One region of the Peribacillus sp. TE19612 genome, then DNA from elsewhere that is predicted to be linked to it. Evidence: riboswitches for the same ligand, from Rfam matches in the RefSeq annotation. Region 1 holds a riboswitch; each other region holds the start of a gene.

Region 1 (3,287 bases):
AGCGTTGGGTTTCATCGCTAAAAGTAGGTCCTGGTTAATGATATGATAAGTGGAATCCGTTAAAGGAAGCGTCAGGACCAAATAATCCAGATCTTTTACAAATTCACCCCATTGATCTGGAGTAAAGTGGAGATCCACAAGTGTTGCTTGTTTTCCACTAAAGCTTAACCCATGTACATTCATATCAAATGCTTGGGCTTTACGAACAAGTTCAGCGCCAATCGATCCAAGTCCAGCGATCCCGATTGTTTTCCCTTTTAGGGTTTCAGAAATGAAAGGATCCCACCTCCGCTCCAATTGCGATTGTTTCATCCGAGGACCGTCTTTCACTATGTCCAAGAGAAACAAAAATACGTATTCAGAAATGTAAGCACCGAATTGGTCAATAATTCGAGTTATTGTAATGTTTTGAGGTATCGAATTGTCTGCAATCAAATCATTGACCCCTGCTCCAATTGATTGAAACCAGCGAACAGATGAGGCTATTGGTTTACATAGTAATTGTGTAGGGAAATTCCACCCCAAGATAACTTCAGTGCCTGGTAAATATTTTTCTGCTTCCTCCAAAGTTTTCGCTGTCTTCACCGATATAAACCCACTATTGCGGATACGATCAGCATAAGCATCGACCTCTGTCTGAATAGGACTAAATACAAGAATGTTTGGTTTGTGTGTACCCCCCATTGGCTCTCTCCTTATTGATTCTTTATATATAGTATAAATTCTTCCACCTGAGCCGTACATGGATAAAAAAACAGTGCATGTCTTTCGAGTATGCACTGCTTTTTAAAATTTCTCCAGAATCATTAGTTTTATTTATTTAATAAAATGGCTTCTGCGTTACCAGGCTGTAGAGCTGTTTGCAGTGCTCTTTTTTCTTCATCGTTTAAAGGGACCAATGGTAACCGGACGCCTCCAACATTTAACCCCCGCATATTTAATGCTGATTTTACTGGTGCCGGGCTTGGTGCAGCAAATAATGCTTTCATGATTGGAAGAAGTGTACGATGTGTAGCGGCAGCACCATGGACATCACCATTTTTAAAGCTATTGATCATTTCTTGCATTTCATTACCAATTATGTGTGAAGAAACCGAAACGATGCCTGCTCCACCGATGGCTAAAACCGGTAATGTTAACCCATCATCGCCGCTGTATAAAGTAAAGTCACTAGTTGTTTTGCTTATGATTTGTGCCATGGCATCCAAGTCACCACTTGCTTCTTTTACTGCCACGATATTGTTGATTTTTGAGAGGCTAACAATCGTCTCCACTGACATGTTTACAACACTTCGACCTGGAATATTATAAAGCATTACCGGTAATGAAGTGGAATGGGCAATAGCGCTAAAGTGCTGAAATAATCCTTCTTGAGCCGGCTTGTTATAGTATGGGGTAACGAGCATGATTCCGTCGACTCCTGCTGCCTCCGCTTGCCTTGTTAAGCTGATAGAAGCTCTCGTGTTATTTGAGCCGGTTCCTGCTATGACTGGAACTCTTCCATCAACAATTTCCACAACAAATTTGAATAAATCCACTTTCTCTTCTTGAGTTAATGTAGGGGACTCTCCAGTTGTACCAGCTATTACTAATCCATCAGAACCATTAGCAATTAAATAGTTTACTAAAGTTCTCGTAGCATTAAAATCAACCTCATCATTATGATTGAACGGGGTAACCATTGCGGTTAAAACTTGGCCAAAATTCATAACTTCACACCCTTTTGTATAATTTTTAAAAATATTCAGAGGTGGTTAGGGCCATTCAGGGGTAAACGCAAAAAAGCAACAACGAGGATTCGCTGCTGCATTAGAAACAATATTTACCAAGAAAATGTTTCCGCGCATAAGATAGCCCTCCATATAGTTTCCTATATGACAGTCCTGTATTTATTCAATAGCAGAACCAGCTTCAAGAACATGAGATTCTTTCCGCTTCGGCAAATTCCCCTTTCCACAATAGTCATAGGATCTCATTCTCCTCAAAATGTGTACTAATGGTCTTTGCTCCTCTATCCTCACTTCAAAAAAAATTGAAGTAAGAAAATATTTAATTGATTGTAATATAACAGGGAATCCATTCTGTTGCAAGGACAATTTGTTTTATATGTAATCTTTTCTTGTGGACTGGCTTTTGTATCAAGGAAAACCCTAGAGAAATCCTTTTATTCAAGGAATCCGAATGATAGTGGGAATCCATAGGCTGGATTCCTGAAAGATTTGCCATTGAAGCTTCGAGGTGGCGAACTTGGTGATAAAGGCTTAATTGAGTTTGCTAAACGAAACTACTGGTCGTTAAATGGGGAGCAGGTGTGCGAGACTCCTGCGGGAAAAGTGTGTCCAGGGGAGAGACCCCGAAGGCGCACACCCGGACCCCCCGGGGAAAGCGAGCGCCTGGAGGCAACATTCAAAGTATACAAAACCGTAAAAAAACTGTAGACAATTAATTATTCAATTAATTGTCTTTTTTATCCTGCTGAATAGAGAAGAATATGAAGGAGTCATTCAGAACTTCCTGCCCCCCGTCTCCCTTAGGGGAGTTTTTAATTTTTTCCCAATCCTCTATAAAGTCTTAAGCATTAAACATCGGTTGCGTTGTAGCGGGACAAATAGTTTTAACGGAACAAATAGATGAAAGGCTAATAGTGAAATTACCCATTGCTCTGTCAGTAACTATCACTTGTCCGGTAACAGAATCAAAACTGCGCAACTCTACAAATATAGGTTTAAATGGTTCAGCGGTTGTAGTGAATCCAATGATTGAACCTATGGTAGAATTTCTTAAAAACTCACTTATTTGTTGTCGGGTCTGACATGCTTGTCCGATTGGCGAAAATCTTTTTTGTTTATGCCCTTTGTCCTTTGCTTTATCACAGCAGGATGACTTATCACAGCAGGATGACTTATCACAGCAGGATGACTTATCACAGCAGGATGACTTATCACAGCAGGATGACTTATCACAGCAAGATGACTTATCACAGCAGAATGACTTATCACAGCAGGATGATTTATCATGGCTGGATGAATTATGACCGCAGAATGGATTATGACGGCATAAAAAATCATTACTTAAATTCATAAATATCACTCCTTTTTCTACTATATATATGAGATAAAACAAAACATGCTTGTACAAATTTACTAAATTCCCTGCCTTTATCGTATCCGTCCATGAATATTTCTAAGTAATGTTTCGTGAATCGTAACTGTCTATAAGGCAGTTACAAACAGGAATTGTTTTACGTGTTATAGAAAGTCATATTAGGGAGGGATCCATAGATGTCA
Region 2 (3,287 bases), on a different contig from region 1:
AAATGGCCAAGTACGCAAATCCCAATTCGATTCCGCAAAGCACAAACAGGGTGATTAAAGTTTGGAACATCATGATTTCCTCCTCCTCTAAGACTTAGACCAATCTTAAAGGATGAAACCAATACCATAACAAGACCTTATTTGAAGAAATCTTCAGCAGTCCCACACTGTTCCCTTGCCCTGAAATGGGTTTCATACTGTACAATATAAAAAAAGAAAAACGGTGATACCATGACAAATATTAAAAAAATAGCTCAATGTGCTGGTGTATCTGTCTCAACAGTGTCTCGTGTATTGAATGATCATCCATATGTAAGCCCCGATAAAAGAAAGAGCGTCTTAGAAGCAATCAATCGTTTGAATTATACGAGAAACATCAACGCCATTCATCTATCAAAAGGGAAAACCAACCTTATCGGCGTCATCATCCCATTCAACAATCACCCATATTACGGGGCAATCGTTAACGGAATCACAAAACAGGCAAATGCAATTGGCTGTCATATCGTCATCTTTCAAACAAATTATGACAGGGAGAAAGAGATCCAGGCTTTTAATATGCTGCAAATGAAGCAGCTCGATGGCATTATCGTTTGTTCAAGGATTTCGGAAATGAAAATCCTCTTGGATTATCAAAAATACGGACCGATTATTTTATGTGAAGATACCGCCCAGGCTGAATTCTCATCCATCAGCATTGATCATTATGCAGCTTTCTCCTGTGCCCTTGAGTACGTGATTGCTAAAGGATATAAGAAAATCGGATACAGCCTTGGCCGTAAAAAGAGCAGAAACAGTTCCCATCGTACAAAGGCCTTTAACGATATCATGAGTAAACATCAACTGATAAACAATAAAGCATGGCTGTTTGAAGGCAGTTATCACATCAAAGACGGTGAACAATTGTTTCAGGAATGGAATTCGATGATGGATAAACCTGAAGCCATCATCATCACGAATGATGACACGGCGGCGGGCTTCATTCTTACCGCTAAGAAATCGGGTATAAGGATACCGGAAGATGTGGCCATTCTCGGCTTCAATAATGATAGCCTTGGCGAAATGCTCGACATCACGACCATTTCCTTACCGCTGGAATGGATCGGGAAAATGGCAGTGGATCTCTTTGAGAATCCTGAAGAGGTCAAACATGTAAAACTGGACTATGCCCTAATAAAACGGAAAACCGTTTAGTTATCAGGATGTGCTATATTTTAGTATATCGTCACTTGATTCTTCCTTCCTGCCATCATTCATTAACTAGGAAAAAATAACCACATAAAATAATCATTGCGATATCCCAGAAGTTATTTTATAATTTTGATATAGTAAAGTTTACTCAATTACTAGCAATCTATTCGCGATTGCATGAATTTCATGAGTAAAATCGTCCGACGTCACCTACAAACTGACGCCAACGATTTTAGAAAATTGAATACTTCCTCATTTACCGATGAGTTAGAGGCTGCAGCTTATAAAAGTAAAGCGGACGAGATTCTGGAAAATTAAAGACTCCGTTTGAAAGGATAAGTTGCCGAAGTTAGGGTATATTCCATGTATATTCTTGCTGGCGGTGTTACCGAACAGGAACACCACTGTCACGTTTTTTCAAAAAGCGTGGGGAGCTATCTTCGGAAGGATAAACGGGTTTATTATAAACAGCCGTCGATCTTTTTCGACTGCTGTTTTTTTATTTTTCGTTCCCTTCCAATAAAAAGGAGTGTAACATCAATTGTCAAATTCACAATCACCAACAAGCCCTACTGAACTGAAAAGGAGCCTGAAAGCGCGTCATTTAATGATGATTTCATTAGGCGGAACGATTGGAACAGGTTTATTTTTAGCAAGTGGCGGTGCCATTCATTCAGCCGGTCCCGGCGGTGCCTTGGTGGCATACGCGGTCATCGGCATCATGGTTTATTACTTAATGACAAGTCTTGCAGAAATGGCGGCTTTCATGCCAGTGGCCGGTTCGTTCCGTGTCTATGCATCCAAATTCGTCGATCCGTCTTTCGGTTTTGCGATTGGTTGGAACTACTGGTATAACTGGGCAATCACTATTGCCGCCGAATTGGCTGCCGTTGTCTTAATTATGAAGTTCTGGTTCCCGGATAGCCCTTCATTTATCTGGAGTGCCATTGCGTTAATCACTATGTTTCTTATCAATTACATGTCAGTTAAAGGTTTCGGGGAAACAGAATTCTGGTTTGCCATGATCAAGGTCGTGACAGTCGTCATTTTCTTGATTACGGGTGTTCTGATCATTCTCGGAATCATGGGTGGGAATGACCCAATTGGTTTTTCCAATTTCACAATGGGCGAAGGTCCCTTTAACGGAGGGTTCTTCACGATTCTAGGCGTATTCATGGCTGCTGGCTTTTCATTCCAAGGAACGGAATTGCTTGGAGTGACTGCTGGTGAAAGTGAGGACCCAGAAAAAAATATTCCTAAAGCAATCAGATCCGTTTTCTGGCGCATCCTCTTGTTCTATATCCTTGCAATTTTCGTTATTGGAATGATCATTCCGTTTACGGATTCACGTTTATTGAGTCAAGATGTTGCCGTAAGTCCATTCACGCTTGTATTTGAACGTGCCGGCCTTGCATTTGCTGCATCCATCATGAACGCGATCATTTTATCATCCGTACTCTCTGCAGGTAACTCTGGCATGTACGCTTCAACGCGTATGCTATGGGACTTGGCACGTGATGGGAAAGCACCGAAATTCCTAGGTAAGTTAGATAAAAGAGGAGTGCCCGTGAATGCACTTATCGTGACTTCTTTAGTTGGCTGCGTTGCATTCTTAGCTTCATTTTTCGGGGATGGCGTCGTTTATATCTGGTTATTGAACGCTTCCGGCATGGCAGGATTCGTCACCTGGGTAGGGATTGCGATTGCCCATTATCGGTTCCGCAAAGCTTACGCAGCTCAAGGCCTTGATATGAATGCTTTACCATTCCGGGCAAAAGGCTTCCCATTCGGACCTATATTCGCACTTGTCCTTTGTATTATCATTATCATCGGACAAGGCTATCAGGCTTTCAGCAGCGATGGGATCGACTGGAATTCAATGTTCGTTTCCTACATTGGCTTGATTCTATTTTTCGTCCTATGGTTCGGCTATAAAATTAAGCATAAAACAAAAATCATTCCGCTTGAGGAATGTGACCTTAAATCAAAATAATACGCAAAGGACCTGTTCTTCCCTAACCGGAGAAGAACAGGTCCTTTTTTCATTTCAAATGATAAACACGGCATTCATATGGTTGCAGGGGTTTGCTGGAGAC
Region 3 (3,287 bases), on a different contig from region 1:
AACCAAAGGAAATCTTGCTGCCAGAATCTGTGGATGCCGAAATGGCCGAAGGGCTGCTTGGTGTCAAAACGATTCACCCGAAAAGGGGAGCGAAAAAAGACATGCTTAAATTGGCGAATAAAAATGCCTCCATCGCCCTTCAGGAAAAATTCTCTTTGATTGAAAGGGATGAAGAAAGAACGATCAATGCGGTGGAAAACCTCGGGAAACAACTGGGTATCTACACCCCGCATCGAATTGAAGCTTTTGATAACTCCAATATCCAGGGAAGTGACCCCGTTTCCGCTTTAGTCGTGTTCATTGATGGGAAGCCGGAAAAAAGAGAGTACCGCAAATATAAGATCAAGACGGTCCAGGGACCTGATGATTATGAATCGATGCGTGAAGTGGTCAGAAGAAGATATTCACGAGTATTGAAAGAAGGGCTGCCGCTTCCGGACTTGATCATCATTGATGGCGGAAAGGGACATGTCGAAGCAGTACGGGATATTCTGGAAAATGAATTAGGCTTGGATATTCCACTTTCAGGCCTCATTAAGGATGAAAAGCATAGAACCTCGCAATTGATGATCGGAAATCCGCTTGAACTTGTACCTCTTGATTCAAGGAGCCAGGAATTTTACCTATTGCAAAGAATTCAGGATGAAGTGCATCGGTTCGCGATTACGTTTCATCGCCAGCTACGCGGGAAAAATGCGGTTCACTCCCAGCTTGATGATATTCCAGGAGTCGGGGAAAAGCGAAGGAAGCAATTATTAAGGCATTTTGGATCATTGAAGAAAATCAAAGAGGCGACGGCCGAGGAAATCATGGAAGCTGGCATGCCAAAAGGGGTAGCCGAGGGAATCGTTAGAAAATTACAAGAATAATCTTGCTACCGATAAATCTCTATGCTATGATTAAAAGGAATTTTTAACTAGACAACTTAAAAGTGCTGATAGAGGTGCGGAATTCAAGAGTAAAAACCTGGAGAAGTATGAGCTTCCATGAAAGGTTTTGAAAGGGGACGCCGCCGAAGGAAGACAAGACTCATACCTTGTCCTCCTGGTCCGACATTTAAGAAATGGCGGATTGTCAGGGTTTATACCCTGGAGAGCTATCTCACTGTGATTACAGTATTAGGATATGTGACCACAGCAATGAGATATTTCTCATTGCTTTTTTTATTGCCTAAAAAGTAGAGAGGGTGCATGAGGATGGCATTAATCGTTCAAAAATTCGGCGGAACATCCGTCGGTAGCGTAGAAAAAATCAAAAATGTTGCCAATCGGGTAATCGAGGAAGCGGAGAATGGAAATGAGGTTGTCGTCGTTGTTTCAGCTATGGGGAAAACAACGGACCAATTGGTTTCCATGGCGCGTGATATTTCCGGATCCCCGAGCAAGAGGGAAATGGATATGCTTTTGACGACTGGGGAACAGGTAACGATTTCCCTGTTAACGATGGCATTGATTGAAGAAGGACATGAAGCCATTTCGTATACTGGCTGGCAGGCTGGCATGCAAACGGAATCCGTTCATGGGAATGCCCGGATTTTAAACATCGATGCCACGAGGATCCAAGCTCAGCTTCAGGAGAAGAAAATAGTGGTCGTAGCCGGTTTCCAGGGTAACGATGCAAATGGGGAAATCACTACCTTAGGGCGAGGCGGTTCCGATACGACGGCAGTTGCCATCGCTGCAGCGCTGAATGCGGATAGATGCGATATTTATACGGATGTAACGGGTGTTTTCACAACGGACCCACGCTACATAAAAGGCGCGCGAAAACTCCAATCCATTTCTTACGATGAAATGCTGGAACTTGCCAACCTGGGGGCGGGCGTCCTTCACCCAAGGGCTGTCGAATATGCAAAAAATTATCAAATTCCGCTTGAAGTACGTTCAAGCATGGAGAGAGAATCAGGTACGATCATAGAGGAGGAAGCAACTATGGAAGAAAACTTAATTGTACGCGGCATTGCTTTTGAAGACAGTATTACGAGAGTCACAATATATGGTTTGCCCCAATCACTTGGTGCTTTATCCACGATCTTCACCACACTTGCGAAAAACCGGATCAATGTGGACATCATCATTCAAAGCATGACTGCCGAGGATACGACGAATCTATCTTTTTCCACAAAAAGTGAAGATACGGAAGCGGCCTTGATCGTGCTGGAAAATAATAAAGAACAATTGGGGTTCGACCGAGTCGAAACGGAGAGCGGATTGGCCAAAGTTTCCATCGTCGGTTCTGGTATGGTATCCAATCCGGGAGTGGCTGCCGAAATGTTTGAAGTGATGGCCAATACAGGCATCCAGGTGAAAATGGTCAGCACATCGGAAATTAAAGTTTCGACCGTCGTCAATGAAAAGGAAATGGTGAAGGCGGTTGAATCCCTTCATGAAGCATTTAAACTTGGTCAGCATGCAAATGTGCTAGCTTAAGTGTCAGGAGTCCAATAAAAAACAGACTTCCGGTAAAAAGGGTAAGTCTGTTTTCAGGGCTCATTAGATTGGATCTCTGGGATCCCATTGGATGGTGAATATCACTTTTTTTGCGCGGCGTTTGATTTCTTCCGTTGATTCGCTGAGGAATTTTTTTTGCAGTGTAAACTGCTCGGCAAGGAAACCGGCTTCAAGTTGGAAGTGACAATCAGGGTGTAAATCCAAACGGCGGCTGATTATTTCACCTGTCAGGGATAATTCCATCTCGTGTTTCGTATATTTCAAGATTTCCAGATTGCCCCATCCAGCGCTTTGGAAAAATTCAATCACTTCCTGATCGCCATTCAATGGGAATTTTCTTGCTAATTGTTTACCTGCCCAATAGAGGATTTGATTAGAGTCTTTTCCGAGAATATCGTTCAATAGAACTTCTCTGATTAATTCGTATCCGAAAGCTGGAACTTGGAATTCTTCAGTTGTTTGAATTTCTTCAGTTTGAATCTCTTCTTCTATCGCAGCAGCAATATTTTTTTTCATAATTTATCGCCTCTTTCTGTAAATCTATTATAAACGTATTTCTTTTGCAAATTATACTGTTTTTTATTTATTTAAATCGCAATTGGAAAAAAATGAGAAATTATACCGGGATATTAATAGTTAAATTAGAAATTTCTTCAAAATATCATCTTGACAAACAAAAAATACCCAATATAATCCAATAAAATCTATTCTGAAAAAGAGATTTCTTGTATCCGTTTTCTTGACGCACATTGAAGTCAGGAGTAAAATGGACATGTCACATAATTGTAAAGGAAGTATAGAGGAGTTTTTTGACTCTATACTGTATTTTCACGCGGA

What was found. A riboswitch is a leader RNA that binds a small molecule or an ion and turns the genes downstream of it on or off. The one in region 1 is predicted to bind lysine.
Region 2: another riboswitch for lysine. It lies ahead of ACZ9AO_RS15325 (amino acid permease); the one in region 1 lies ahead of dapA (4-hydroxy-tetrahydrodipicolinate synthase).
Region 3: another riboswitch for lysine. It lies ahead of ACZ9AO_RS03780 (aspartate kinase); the one in region 1 lies ahead of dapA (4-hydroxy-tetrahydrodipicolinate synthase).

What each region holds. Positions count from the first base shown of each region.
Region 1 is NZ_JBWCCL010000018.1:18,798-22,084, reverse strand. It holds gene ACZ9AO_RS23495 (D-2-hydroxyacid dehydrogenase) at 1-684, opposite strand, end outside; gene dapA (4-hydroxy-tetrahydrodipicolinate synthase) at 813-1,709, opposite strand; lysine riboswitch at 1,844-2,022, opposite strand; gene ACZ9AO_RS23485 (hypothetical protein) at 2,855-3,034, shown strand; gene ACZ9AO_RS23480 (phosphotransferase) at 3,282-3,287, shown strand, end outside.
Region 2 is NZ_JBWCCL010000008.1:83,037-86,323, reverse strand. It holds gene ACZ9AO_RS15330 (LacI family DNA-binding transcriptional regulator) at 232-1,194, shown strand; lysine riboswitch at 1,452-1,636, shown strand; gene ACZ9AO_RS15325 (amino acid permease) at 1,733-3,184, shown strand; gene ACZ9AO_RS15320 (glycoside hydrolase family 13 protein) at 3,234-3,287, opposite strand, start outside.
Region 3 is NZ_JBWCCL010000002.1:93,472-96,758, forward strand. It holds gene uvrC (excinuclease ABC subunit UvrC) at 1-869, shown strand, start outside; lysine riboswitch at 931-1,107, shown strand; gene ACZ9AO_RS03780 (aspartate kinase) at 1,197-2,429, shown strand; gene ACZ9AO_RS03785 (YslB family protein) at 2,493-2,966, opposite strand.